Regions from separate parts of the Bradyrhizobium sp. UFLA06-06 genome, predicted to be linked through region 1. Evidence: predicted binding sites of a transcription regulator. Region 1 holds the regulator's gene; the other holds the start of a gene.
What was found. Region 1 encodes LexA, which represses DNA repair genes until DNA is damaged. Its sites were predicted from a motif close to TGTTCNNNNTGTGTTCNG; they were not measured.
Positions count from the first base shown of each region.

Region 2: a site for LexA is predicted at 3,837-3,854, ahead of IF803_RS29455 (DNA recombination protein RmuC). Genes of this name have one in related genera too.

Region 1 covers NZ_JADFUD010000005.1:33,881-41,048, reverse strand. Annotated here, with positions in the region: gene IF803_RS05760 (MFS transporter) at 1-659, opposite strand, end outside; gene IF803_RS05755 (ComEC/Rec2 family competence protein) at 1,094-3,379, shown strand; gene IF803_RS05750 (hypothetical protein) at 3,376-3,603, opposite strand; gene IF803_RS05745 (hypothetical protein) at 3,749-4,177, opposite strand; gene lexA (transcriptional repressor LexA) at 4,435-5,139, opposite strand; gene IF803_RS05735 (molybdopterin molybdotransferase MoeA) at 5,384-6,598, opposite strand; gene IF803_RS05730 (HAD family hydrolase) at 6,625-7,168, opposite strand, start outside.
Region 2 covers NZ_JADFUD010000043.1:57,151-64,318, forward strand. Annotated here, with positions in the region: gene IF803_RS29440 (hypothetical protein) at 1-301, shown strand, start outside; gene IF803_RS29445 (AmpG family muropeptide MFS transporter) at 552-1,928, opposite strand; gene IF803_RS29450 (GIY-YIG nuclease family protein) at 2,007-2,312, opposite strand; gene IF803_RS29455 (DNA recombination protein RmuC) at 2,597-3,805, opposite strand; gene def (peptide deformylase) at 3,976-4,503, shown strand; gene fmt (methionyl-tRNA formyltransferase) at 4,728-5,663, shown strand; gene truA (tRNA pseudouridine(38-40) synthase TruA) at 5,663-6,400, shown strand; gene dapE (succinyl-diaminopimelate desuccinylase) at 6,651-7,168, opposite strand, start outside.

The sequences.
Region 1 (7,168 bases):
CCGCGTGCCTTGATCTCCTGGAAAATCGGCGTCTCCTGGAGTTGCAGGCGGATGTAGATGGCGATGGCCACCAGCAGGAACGAGACCAGGAACGGCACGCGCCACGCCCATGCGTCAAAGGCCTGATTGCCGGCCCAGGTTCGGGTCAGAACGATTACGGCCAGCGACACCACGATTCCGAGCGTCGGCGAGGTTTGTAGCCAGCCTGTGTAGTAGCCGCGGTGGTCATCCGGAACATGCTCGGCGACGTAGGTGATGGCGCCGCCATATTCGCCGCCCAGGCAGAGACCCTGGATCATCCGCAAGCCGAACAGAACGAATGCGGCCGTCAGGCCGATCGATTCATAGGTTGGGATGAGTCCGATCGCGCCCGTTCCCAGGCCCATTCCGCTCAAGGTAACAAGGAATGTATATTTGCGGCCGACCCGATCGCCCATCCATCCGAACAGGAAGGCCCCCAGCGGGCGGATCAGGAATCCCGCAGTGAACAGCGCGATCGTGCTCAGCAGGGCTGCGACGGGGTGGGATTGCTCAAAGAACTTGACCGACAGAACCGCGGCCAGGCTGCCAAAAATATAAAAGTCGTACCATTCAATGATGTTTCCCACTGATGCAGCAACAATCACGCGACGAAAATCACTCGGTACTTGAATTGCCATGTGCTGCTCCTCTCAAATGCAAACGCTACGCCTCGCGTTTTTTCAGCGATCTATCCGCTCGCGGAGTGCGCATGGTGCACGGCGTTACAGGCGAGATTTTGCGAGTTCGTCCGCGACGCCTGATCTCAGGGGAGTTTTGGCCACCTGAGAGGAGCTCCAGCGGCCTTCAAGTGCCGCGAGCCGTCACTGCCTCATCCCTGTCTCTTTGGGAGTGGAGGCATCAGGACAGTCTAATCCCAACGGGATCGGTATCTTATGAGACTTTCGGCTCGATCGATTTGACGCAGGCGGCAGCTGTGGCCCGGCGCGAGGTCGGCAAGGCGCAGGACGATCCAGCTACCCGGGCGTTGCCGGGTCGGTATTCTGCATCCGTTCCGCTAGTCGGGTGACGGGGCCATCCGCTAGCCTGCCGCCCGGCAGGGATCGCAAGCGGAATGGCGGAGCAGGGCACGACGCCGGGCGGCAAACGCGGCTACGCGGGGACGTGGCCGCCGCGCGCGGCTGCGCCGGTCGGCGGCTATCTCCCGACGCGCGTCAGCATCTGGAAGCCTTTCGTCGAGACGTTGCGGCAATGGGCGCGCGCGGAGGCGGGGGCGGGCCGGTTGTTGCCCTGGGTGCCGGTGGCGTTCGGCACCGGTATCGCCTTCTATTTTGCGGCCGAGCACGAGCCGGTGCTGTCGGTCGCGGCCACCGTCGCAATCCTGCTCTGCCTGCTGGCGCTGCTGCTGCGGCGGCGCAGCGTGTTTCCCGTCATCGCGATGCTGGCCGCGGTGGCCGCGGGCTTTGCGACGGCGACCTGGAAGACGGCGCGCGTTGCCCACACGGTGCTGGCGCGGCCGATGTTCTCGGTGGCGCTGACCGGCTTCGTCGAGACGCGCGACATCCGCGAGAAGACCGATCGTTTCGTGCTGCGCGTGGTTTCGATGGAGAGCCCGCGCGACATGACGAAGCTCGATCGTGTCCGGCTCTCGGTGAAGAAGGGCACCGCGCCCGATGTCGGCAGCTTCGTTGAGTTGAAGGCGCGGCTGTTGCCGCCGCTCGGGCCGCAGCGCCCGGGCTCCTATGATTTCGGACGCGACCTGTATTTCCAGAGCATCGGCGCCTCCGGCTTCGTGATGGGCGCGGTCAAGACCAGGGAGCCGCCTGCGACCGGCGGCTTTGCGCTGCGCTACGCCGCCTTCATGCAAGGCCTGCGCGACGCCATCGACGCGCGTATTCGCACCACGCTCGACGGCGACCAGCGCGCGATCGCAACCGCGCTGCTCACCGGCCGGCGCGATGCGATCTCGACGCCGGTCAACGATGCGATGTTCATCTCGGGGCTCGGCCATGTGCTGTCGATTTCCGGCTACCATATGGCCGTGGTCGCCGGCGTCGTGTTCTTCGCGGTGCGCGCGCTGCTCGCGCTGTTTCCGGCGCTGACGGCGGGGCATCCGATCAAGAAATGGGCCGCGGCGGCCGCGCTGCTCGCCGCGGCCTTCTATCTGTTGCTGTCGGGCGCGGAGGTCGCGACGCAACGGTCGTTCTTCATGACCGCCGTGGTGCTGCTCGCCGTGATCGTCGACCGCCGCGCGATCACCTTCCGTACGCTGGCGGTGGCAGCGCTGATCGTGCTCGCGATCGCGCCGGAAGCGCTGGTGCATCCCAGTTTCCAGATGTCGTTTGCCGCGACGCTCGGGCTGGTGGCGCTGGTGCAGATCGGGCTGCCGAACCTATTCGCGTCGCCCGACCATTCGGCGACCGCGCGCGTCGCGCTGTGGGGCGGACGTGAGCTCACGATGCTGATGCTGGCCTCGCTGGTGGCAGGGCTTGCGACGACGCCCTACGCCGCCTTCCATTTCCACCGCGTGACGCCCTACGGGTTGCTCGCCAACCTCGCGGCAATGCCTGTCGTGTCGGCGGTCGTGATGCCGGCCGGCCTGCTGGGGCTCCTCGCCATGCCGTTCGGCTTCGACGGCGTGTTCTGGGCGATCATGGGTCTTGGCATCGACTGGATGATCCTGGTGACGCAATGGGTCGCCGCACTCCCGGGCGCGGTCGGCCGCATGGCGGCGTTCGGCATCGGGCCGTTGATCGCAGCGAGCGCCGGCATCATCCTGCTCGGGCTGCTGCGCACGCCGTTGCGCTGGTCTGGCGCCGTGCTGCTCGTGATGGCCTCGGTCTGGGCGCTCAGGGTGCCGCAGCCGGACGTGCTGGTCTCCGGCGACGGGCGCAACGTCGCGGTGCGCGGCGGTGACGGGCGGCTGCATTTGATGCACAGCGCCAAGGATGCGTTCCTGGTCAAGGAGTGGTTGGCGGCGGACGCCGACGCGCGGACCGCCACCGATGCGTCGCTGGGCGAGGGCGTCTCCTGCGATGCCGGCGGTTGCGTGGCCCAGGGACCTGGCGGCGCCTTCGTCGCGCTCGCGACCCGGCCGGAGGCGCTGGCGGACGACTGCGAGCGCGCGGGCCTGATCGTAACGGCGCGGCCGGCGCCGCAGGGCTGCGCGGCGTCGGTGATCGATGCCGAGCGGCTGCGCCGCCACGGCGCGCTGGTGCTGCGGCGGATCAGGGACGGCTACGCCGTCGATGCGGTCAAGCCCGGCGGGATCGACCGGCCGTGGTCGCCGGCGGTTCCGGGCGACGGCGAGAGCGAAACGACGCTGCGTGCGCCGGCCGCTGCGCCGCGGCCCGCCGTGGACGCGACGCCGGCCGAGACCGATCTGCAGGGCGATGATTAGCGGTGGTCCGGCGAGGGGCCGCTCGGAAGCTCGAACAGGCCGAGATGGTATTCGTCGGAATCGGGGCCGGCGTCGGGCTTCTTGACGAGGGTAAAGGAAGCCTCGGGAAATTGCTCCCAGACTTTCAGGTCGTCGGCCGTCACCGTCAGCCAACCGAACCGGAACATGTAGCGGCCCGGTTCCGTGACGCGTCCAGCCTTTTGCCATGTGACCTTATCGACCACCGCGCACGTCCTCCGTGCCCGATGATGCGCCAAGGCGCCGGCCGACGCAAATCTCCCCATGCGCCCCGGAAGCGGAAGTCCGGGGTCGCCCGAAATTGCTTAGGTCATCCGCCGCCGAACAGCTCATTCCGCGGCGACGATGCGCTCAACCCAAAAACAGCGTTGCGAATGCGGAGGGCCGCCGCTCGACGACCTTCGGCTTGTGCTCGACCGGCGGATGCAGCGCCGGCAATTGCAGCACGCTGACGCGCTGTCCCTCGACCAGCTGGGTCACCAGGACATGGCTGCCGTCGGGGAATTCGACCGCGTCATGATGCCGATCGGGCACGTCGGGCTCGACTTCGTTGAATACGCCGACGCGATAGTTCAGCGTCTTGGTCCAGATCCAGCGGCTGTCGTAGCGAACGTTCTCGGCGAAAGCGAGCTCGGTGCCCGGCAGCATGCAGACCGCGACAGTGGGATCGTTCTCCGAAGCAAAGCCGCGGGTCGACGTGCCGCGGAACGTCGTCGTGATCAGCGTCTCTCCGACAATGGCGGGGCGCGATGCCACGGCGTGCAGACTATAGTCACACATCGGATGGCTCCTCATTTCGAGGTAGCGACCCGTGCCTCTCCTTGAGGCATTAGGGCCTCTACCAGAGTGGACGATAGCGAACGAGCTTCTGCTCGTTTCTGGGCGATTGTACGACTGGTCCGAGACCGCCTCCGATCACAAACACGCGACGCTGCGCGAGAGGTATCGGAGCGCATCGGGCAGGCCGTACGCTACACTATCATGCAAGGAACGATCCGACGTGTTGCTCGTTCCCGGCCGCCGCAAGTATTTGCAATTCAGTATTTGCGATAAAGCCCGATCAGCTTGCCTTGGATGCGGACCCGGTTCGGCGGCAGGATGCGCACTTCATAGGCGGTGTTGGCCGGCTCGAGCGCGATCGATGCGCCGCGGCGGCGGAAGCGCTTCAGGGTGGCTTCCTCCTCGTCGATCAGCGCCACCACGATGTCGCCGGTATTGGCGACGTCGTTGCGCTGGATCAGCGCCATGTCGCCGTCGAGGATGCCGGCATCGACCATCGAGTCGCCGCGCACCTCGAGCGCATAGTGCTCGCCGGCGCCGAGCATGTCGGGCGGCACGCTGATGGTGTGGCTGCGGGTCTGCAGCGCCTCGATCGGCGTACCGGCGGCGATCCGGCCCATCACGGGGACCGCGACCGGACGGTTGCCGTCGTCCTCGGCGATCGGCGGCGTGCTGGCGCGCCGGCCGAGGGTGCCTTCGATGACGCTGGGCGTGAAGCCGCGGCGGCCGTTGCCGCCGCCGGCCGACAGTTCGGGCAGCTTGATGACCTCGATGGCGCGGGCGCGGTTCGGCAGGCGGCGGATGAAGCCGCGCTCCTCCAGCGCAGTGATCAGGCGGTGGATACCGGACTTCGAGCGCAGGTCGAGCGCATCCTTCATCTCGTCGAAGGAGGGCGGTACGCCGGCCTCTTTCAGACGTTCATTGATGAAACGCAGAAGTTCGTACTGTTTGCGCGTGAGCATCTCGAGTATTCCCCCGGTTGATAGCGTCGTTCGATTCCGAGACTCTTCTGGCAGGGCCTGCAGGCGGGACCTGACCTCAGGAGCATGTGCTCGTTGCACCTGCTTCCACGCGGCTTCCCGATTGTAGACACCAGTACTCGAAACAAATCATGAACGGACACTATATGTTCGATATGTGTTCCGCAACCACTTAATTTCCGGTGAACGGATCAGGCAACGCACAATCGGCGGGGCGCGAAAAACCTTATTCGGGCAGTGTCAGGATCTCGCATTCGCTGCCTTTGACGGCCGCAGCCGCGAACGGCGGACGCACGAGAAGTGCCCGTGCCGCAGCGAGATTCCTGAGCAGCGACGAGTCCTGCTGCGTCACCGGCGTCGCGATCAGCGTGCCGTCCTCGCGCGCTTCGAGCCATGCACGCAGATAGTCCTCGCGCTGGTCGTTGGCGGCGAGGTCGCGGCCGAGCAGGGCGCTCGTGCGGCGATGATGAATCACTTTCCGGCCGTTCAGCGCCCGAATCAACGGCACCAGGAACAGGAAGGCGCAGACATAGGACGACACCGGATTGCCGGGCAGGCCGATCACCCGCATCGCGCCGAGCCGGCCATGCATCATCGGCTTGCCGGGCCGCATCGCAATCCGCCAGAACGTCATGTCGACGCCCTCGGCTTCCAGCGACCGTTTGACGAGATCGTGGTCGCCGACCGAGGCGCCGCCTGTCGTGATGAGGACATCGGCGCCGGCCTCGCGCGCCCGGCGGATGCCGGCCGTGGTCGCCTCCACCGTGTCGGCGGCAACGCCGAGGTCGACGGTCTCGGCGCCCTCGGCGCGCGCCAGCGCCCGCAGCGCGTAGCCGTTGGAATAGACGATCTGGCCGGGCCCGGGCTGCGAGCCCGGCATCACCAGCTCGTCGCCGGTCGCCAGCACCGCGACCTTCGGGCGGCGGCGCACCGCAAGTTCCGGATAGTTCATGGCGGCCGCCAGCGACAGCGCGCGGTCGGACAGGCGGCTGCCGCCGCTGAGCAGCACCTCGCCGGCACGGAAGTCGACCCCGGCCGGGCGGATGTGCCGTCCGACGCTGGCGGTCTCCGTGATCGTGATGTGGTCGCCGCCGTCGACGGCGGTGTCTTCCTGGATGATCACCGCGTCGGCGCCATTGGGGATCACGCCGCCGGTGAAGATCCGCACCGCCTCGCCGGCGCCGACCGTCCGCTCGAACGGCCGGCCGGCGGCGACTTCGCCGATCACCTTGAGCCGGGCCTTTAGATCAGCCGCATCGGCGGCGCGCACCGCATAGCCGTCCATCGCCGACATCGGCTGCGGCGGCTGGGTGCGCAGCGCCGCGAGGTCGTGCGCCAGCGTGCGGTGGTAGGCGGCATCGAGCGCGACCATCTCCTCCGGCAGCGGTTCGGCGCCGGCGAGGACGGCGGACAGGGCATCGGCAACCGGCATCAGGGCCACGCTCAGAGCTCCTCAATTCCCAATGTTCAAATACCAAGTGCGGTCAAAGCCCTTGCCACGTCATCCGTCGACGTCACGTGGATAGCATGAAGGCCGCGCGCCCGCGCACCTTCGATATTGGCGGCCAGGTCGTCGAAAAACAGGATCCGCGACGCCGGCACGCCGATGGCTTTTACCACATGATCATAGGCCTCGGCGTCGGGTTTGCGGAAGCCGATGCTCGAGGACAGGAAGACGTTGCGGAAATGGCTGAGCAGCTCGGCGTGGGTGACCGAGAAATGCGCGACATGGGCCGGATTGGTGTTGGAGAAGGCGTAGAGCGGCATCCGCTCGGCGGCCGCCGCGAGCAGCGGGGCGATGCCCGGCATCTCGCCGGTGAAGATCGCGTTCCAGCCTTCGAGGAACTGGGCGTCCGTGATGTCGATGCCGAGCGTCCGGCGCAGGCTTTCGAAGAACGCCGCGTCGTCGATCCGGCCGATCTCGTGATGCTTGAAACTGTCGTCGACGACAAAGCGCGTGGCGAGCTCGGCGGGCGCGCAGCCGGCATGCTGCGCCCAGTGCGCCACCACC
Region 2 (7,168 bases), on a different contig from region 1:
CGTGCTGTCGGGCGAACTCGGCGTCATGAAGGTGCGTGACGCCAAGAACCGCGGCAAGCGCGTCGCGACCTACCAGATCACCAGCGAGCCGCGCCGCCTGCCGCCGCCGAACGGTCTGTGCAATCTCGAAACCGGACCGGAAACCTTCCAGCTCGTTCCAACCAACGACGCCCAGGCCGCGCAGCTCAAAAGCCTCTCCGGCAAGGAAATCTCGGTGAAGGTCGACGAGGTCGCCTGCGCCAAGGATGCCGGCGAGATGAGCGAAGCCATCGTCACCAAGTGGAGCGTGGTGGCGAAGTAGCTGCCTCACCCATCCTCATCGTCGTCCTGGCGAAGGCCAGGACCCATAACCACCGGCTTTGGTTGTCGGATGGATCGTGGCCCCAACGTCGCGCAACAATTCGCATTTGGGGTAATGGGTCCTGGCTTTCGCCAGGACGACGCGCGGAGAGCCTGTAGCCCGGATGGAGCGCAGCGAAATCCGGGACGGTCGCGTCAGTGGAGAGGTCTCCCGGATTGCGCTGCGCTCCATCCGGGCTACGGGGGCTGAGCTAAACCCTCACCGGCCCCAACTCGTCGAAATGCCCGCGCCGCTGCAACCAGGCGAGCAGGATCAGGCTCGGGATCGCGACCAGCACGCAGATCACGAAGAACACCTGCCAGCCGACGGCCTTGGCGACATAGCCCGCGCCCGATGACAGATAGGTGCGGCCGACCGCCGCGAGCGCCGTCAGCAGGGCGTACTGGGTCGCGGTGTGGAGCGGATTGCGGCACAGCGCCGACAAATAGGCGACGAAGATGACGGTGCCGATGGCGCTGGTGAAGTTCTCCGCGGTGATCGCCAGCGCGAGCGCCCATTGATCGACGCCGACATGGGCGAGCCAGGAGAACGAGAGATTGGCGATCGCCTGCAGCACGCCGCCGATCCAGAGGCTGGTCGCGAGCGAATAGCGCCGCGCCACGAAGCCGCCGGCAAAGCCGCCGATCAGGGTTGCGGCAAGGCCGACGCCCTTCACGATCGCCGCGTAATCGACCTTGGAAAAGCCGATGTCGATCACGAACGGCGCGGTCATGGTGCCTGAAAACGCGTCGGTGAACTTGAACAGCACCACGAAGGCGAGCGCGGCGAAGGCGTCCTTGCGGCTGAGGAACTCGGAGAACGCGCCGAGCGCCGCGTGCAACACGCGTTCCGCGGCGTTCTGCGCGTGCGTGGCCGCCTCCGCGCCCTTCGATTGCGCCGGCTCGGTCGCAGCCAGCGCGGTGACGATGCCGATCACGACCAGCGCGGCCATCACCACATAGCCCCACATCCACGCCGACGGACGCGCGAGGCCAGCGGACTCGAAGCCGCTGACGATGAACAGCGCGCCGGCGGTCGAGACCAGCATGCCGACGCGATAGGCCGCGACATAGGACGCCATGCCGGCGGCCTGCTCGCTTTCAGGCAGGCTTTCGACGCGGAAGGCATCGACCACGATGTCCTGCGTCGACGAGGCGGTTGCGACCAGCAGCGCGGCAAAGGCCGCGAACCATGGCGATCGCGCAGGATCGGCCATCGCTAGCACCAGGATGGCCGCGATCAGCAGCAGCTGCGAGAACAGCAGCCAGCCGCGGCGGCGGCCGAACATCTGCGTGAACAGCGGCACATGCAGCGCGTCGACCAGCGGCGCCCAGAGGAATTTCAGCGTGTAGGGCGTGCCGATCAGCGCCAGCAGCCCGATGGTGCCGAGATCGACCCCGGCTTCCTTCATCCAGACCTGCAGCGTCGAGCCCGACAGGGCCAGCGGCAGCCCCGAGGAGAAGCCGAGCAGCAGCACGATCAGCACCCGCGGCTGCAGGTACACGGCAAGACTGTCGCGCCAGGAGGTGGCGGGCGGGGCTGCGGGTGGCTTGGTGGGCGCGTCTGACAAGGCTTCAGGTGCGGTCATAGATAGGTTGTTACCAGATTCGACCCCAAAAAGACTGTCATCGCCCGGCTCGACCGGGCGATCCAGTATCCCAGAGGCCTATCCGCCACCCGCGGCGATTTCTGGGTAAAGATCGATCCAGTCCGGATTGTCCTTCTCGATCAGCGAAATCTTCCAGGCGCGCGGCCATTTCTTCAGCCGCTTTTCGCGCTTGATGGCGTTCTCGGGATCGTCGAACTGCTCGAAATAGACGAGCTTCACGACATCGTACTTTGCCGTGAAGCCCTCAACTAACTTGAGCTTGTGTTCGCCCACACGACGAATGAGGTCATTTGTCACACCGATGTAAAGCGTGCCGCCGGTGCGACTGGCGAGGATGTAGACGTAGTAGTTGCGTGCTCCCATCTGCCGCCTCTGGGATACTGGATCGCCCGGTCAAGCCGGGCGATGACAGCTGATTGTGTGGTGCGATCCTTGGTCAGCAACATCACTAGGTGCGGTCATAGAGAAGTTGTTACCAGAATCAGCCCCAAAAAGACTGTCATCGCCCGGCCTGTGCGCAATTGCGCACATGGACCGGGCGATCCAATATCCCAGAGGCCTATCCGCCACCCGCGGCTATTTCGGGATAAAGTCGGGCGATGACATCGATTGGGTGGCGCACGCCGGACAACTTCTAGAAACAACAATCACTCCCCCGCCTGCAGCTTGCGCGGGGCGGGGAACAGGTCGGACGTGCTGGGCTTGACGAAGCGGGGGACCTCGATCGGGGTCTCGGACTTGCTGAAGTCGAGTTCCTCGATGCGGCCGGCGCGTTTCTCGATCTTGTCGGCGGAGATCAGGATCTGCCTGACGTCCTCGTTCACCTGGCCGAAATGGGTCTGCAGCTTGAGCACGCGATCGCGCAGGCGGCCGAGGTCGTCGCCGAGATGCATCACCTCGTTGCGGATCTGGTCGGCGGCGTCGCGGATGCGGGCGTCCTTCAGGATCTGCTGCATCACCTGGATCGCCAGCATCAAGAGCGACGGCGACACCAGCACGACGCGGGCGCGATAGGCCTTCTGGATCACGTCGTCGAAGCCGTCATGGATCTCGGCATAGACCGATTCCGACGGCACGAACATCAGCGCGGTGTCCTGGGTCTCGCCCGGGATCAGGTACTTCTCCGCGATGTCGCTGACATGCTTCAGCACGTCGGCGCGCAGCCGCTGGCTGACGAATTTGCGCTCCTCGTCGCTGCGCGCATCGTGCAGCGCGGTCATCGCCTCGAGCGGAAATTTCGCATCGATGCAGAGCGGGCGCTGGTCCGGCAGGAACACGACGCAGTCCGGCCGCTTGCCCGACGTCAGCGTGTACTGGAACTCGAACGAGCCCTTCGGCATGCCGTCCTGGACGATCGCCTCCATCCGCGCCTGGCCGAACGCGCCGCGGGATTGCTTGTTGGCGAGTACGTCGCGCAAGGTCGTCACCTGGGTGGTGAGCTCGTTGAGGTTCTTGTGCGCGTGGTCGATGATGCCGAGCCGCTCGTGCAGCACGCGCAGTGAATCCATCGTGTTGCGGGTCGATTGCTCCATCGACTGGCCGACCCGGTGGGTCACCGAATCCAGCCGCTCGTTGACGGCCCGGGCCATCTCCGCCTGGCGGCCGGCCAGCGCCTGCGTCATGGCGTCCACGCGTCCGGAGGATTCGCTCTGAGCCCGCAGCATGTCGGCGAGCCGCTCCTCCAGCTCGTCGGCGCGGATGGCCTGGGCCATCGCGAGTTCCGCGCCGCGCCGGCTGGCGCGTGCGATCACCACCGCAATGGCGAGCAGCAGGATCAGCGCCAGCGCCCCAAGGCCGATCAATGCGTCGGAGACACGGACCGGAAGGTCGCCAATCGTCAGGAGAATCTCGTTCATGCCGGCAGTTGTAGCCGATTCGCGGTCGGGCGCGAACGAAGAGGGAACGCTTATGGCAAATGCATTCCTGATTTTCCGGGTTAATGCGGAGTGAAGAAACGTGGTTAAGGTTGTCCTAACGGGTTCCTGAGCGCATTGACCCCATGAAGTCAGCAGCTTAAATCGCCGCCATGGCATTAAGAGAAATTATCATCCTGCCGGACAAGCAGTTGCGGCTGGTGTCGAAACCGATCGAGAAGGTGACGCCGGAGATCCGCAAGCTGGCCGACGACATGCTCGAGACCATGTATGACGCGCCCGGCATCGGGCTGGCGGCGATCCAGGTCGCGCAGCCGCTGCGGCTGATCACCATGGACCTCGCCAAGCGCGACGAGAACGGCGAGACCACGGCGAAGCCGCGCGTCTTCATCAATCCGGAGATCATTGCGCGCTCGGAAGAGCTGTCGGTGTACGAAGAGGGCTGCTTGTCGATCCCCGAATATTACGAGGAGGTCGAGCGCCCGGCGCGGGTGCGCGTGCGATTCACCGATCTCGACGGCAAGCTGCATGAGGAGGATGCGGAGGGGCTCTACGCCACCTGCATCCAGCACGAAATCGATCATCTCAACGGCGTGCTGTTCGTGGATTATCTGTCGAAACTGAAGCGCGACCGCGTCTTCAAGAAATTCGAGAAGGCCGCCAAGCGCGCGGCGGAGTAGGATCGCCATCGGCACTCGACTCCCTCTCCCGCTTGCGGGGGAGAGTTGGGGTGGTGGTCTTGCCACGAGTCGTATCGCTGAGATAGCCCCCACCCGGATCGCATCTTCGATGCGATCCGGCCTCCCCCGCAAGCGGGAGAGGCCAACCGAATTCGCGGAAAGACCCGCGCGCTTCATATGCGATTCCTCTCCCCGCAAGGGAAGGAACAGACCGAGTTCTCGTCATGCCTCTCCGCCTGATCTTCATGGGTACGCCCGATTTCGCGGTGCCGACGCTGCTGGAGCTGGTGGCCCACGGCCATGAGGTCGTGGCGGTCTACACCCGCGCGCCGAAGCCGGGCGGGCGACGCGGCCTGCAGCTGCAGCCGACGCCGGTCGAGCAGGAGGCGCGCCGCCTCGGCATTCCCGTGCTGACGCCGAAGACCCTCAAAACGCCGGAAGCGCTCGAGGAGTTTCGCGCGCATGACGCGGATGCCGCGGTGGTCGTCGCCTATGGCATGATCCTGCCCCAGGCGATTCTCGACGCGCCCAGGCTCGGCTGCTTCAACCTGCATGCTTCGCTATTGCCGCGCTGGCGCGGAGCCGCGCCGATCAACCGCGCCATCATGGCGGGCGATGCCGAGAGCGGCGTGATGGTGATGAAGATGGATGTCGGCCTCGACACCGGCGACGTCGCGATGGCCGAGCGGCTGCCGATCACGGACAGCATGACGGCGTCCGACCTGCACGACGCGCTGGCGCCGCTCGGCGCCGATCTGATGGTGCGCGCGATGGGCGGCCTGCAGCGCGGCGGATTGCAGCTGACGAAGCAGAGCGCGGACGGCGTCACCTACGCCGCCAAGATCGAGAAGGCCGAGGCGCGGATCGACTGGAAGCAGCCGGCGCATGCAGTGTTGCGGCACATTCACGGGCTCTCGCCGTTCCCCGGCGCCTGGTGCGAGCTTGCGGGCGAAAGCGAGCCGGTGCGGCTGAAAATCCTGCGCTGCGAACTGGCCAAGGGTTCGGGCGCACCTGGCGATGTGCTCGACGACAATTTCGCGATCGCCTGCGGCGACGGCGCGATCCGGATCCTCGAACTGCAGCGCGCCGGCAAGGCGCCGATGAAGGCGGCGGACTTCTTGCGCGGCACGCCGTTGAAGCCGCCTGCGCGGCTTAGCTGATGCCCCGCTACAAGCTCACCATCGAATATGACGGCACGCCGTTCTCCGGCTGGCAGATCCAGGACACTGCGCCGACCGTGCAGGGCGCGCTGGAGGCGGCGGTCAAGGCGATCTGCGGCGAGGACGTGCGCGTCCATGGCGCCGGCCGTACCGACGCCGGCGTGCACGCGCGCGGCCAGGTCGCGCATTGCGACATCGCCAAGCACTTCCCACGCGGTCGCTTCCGCGACGGGCTGAACGCGCATCTGCGGCCCAATCCGATCGGCGTGCTCGCGGCTGACATCGTGCCCGACGATTTCGAGGCGCGGTTCTCCGCGACCAAGCGGCACTATCTCTATCGCATCACCAACACGCGCGCGAACCTCGCGCTCGACATCGGCCGGGTCTGGCGCGTGCCGCGCGCGCTCGATGCTGACGCGATGCACGAGGCCGCGCAGCGCCTGCTCGGCAAGCACGATTTCACCACCTTCCGCGACACCGAGTGCCAGGCCAAGTCGCCGGAGAAGACGCTCGATCAGCTCGACGTCACGCGCGAGGGCGATGCCGTCAACATCGTGACGTCGGCGCGCTCGTTCCTGCACAGCCAGGTGCGCTCGATGGTGGGCTCGCTGGTCTGGGTCGGCGAGGGCCGCTGGAGCGCCGACGATCTCGCGGGTGCGCTCGCCGCCCGCAACCGCGCCGCCTGCGGCCCCGTGGCGCCGCCGGACGGGCTCTACCTGATGCGGGTGGATTACTAGGCGGTGTGAATGTTCTCGTAGGATGGGTAGAGCCAACGGGTCCGCGCAACGCGCGGCCCGATGATAAACTCCGCGAAACCCATCACTTCGAATCCGCGGCGCCCATGATGGGTTTCGCTGCGCTCTACCCATCCTACGGATGCCTACCCGAAATACCACGCTGTATCTGGTGCGGGTGGATGGCTCGTAGCCCCAATCCCCACTGTGCATGGGGTTGTTTTCGCTGTTTTTGTCCAGCCGGGCGGCTGGCCTACCCGAAATACCTGTCCAGCACGCCCCGATAGATCCGCGTCAGCTTCTCCAGATCGGCCACCGGCGTGCGCTCATCGACCTGGTGCATGGTCTGGCCGACCAGGCCGAATTCGATCACCGGGCAATAGCTCGAGATGAAGCGCGCGTCCGAGGTGCCGCCGGAGGTGGAGAGCTCCGGCCTGCGGCCGGTGACCTCCTCGATCGCGGCGACCGCGAGGTCGGTGAACGGGCCGGGCTGGGTGACGAACACGTTCGAGTTCGACGGTTGCCAATCGATGTGGGCGCGGATGCGGTTGCCGCAGGCTTTCACCAGCCGTTCGTCGACCAGCTGCCGCAGGCTCTCCTGGGTGTGGTTGTCGTTGTAGCGGATGTTGAATTTTGCCCGCGCCTGGCCGGGGATCACGTTGCTTGCGGTGTTGCCGACATCGACCGTGGTGAATTCGAGGTTGCTCGCCTGGAACTGCGCGCTGCCGAGATCGAGCGGCTCGTCGCTCAGCGCCACGATCAGCCGCGAGA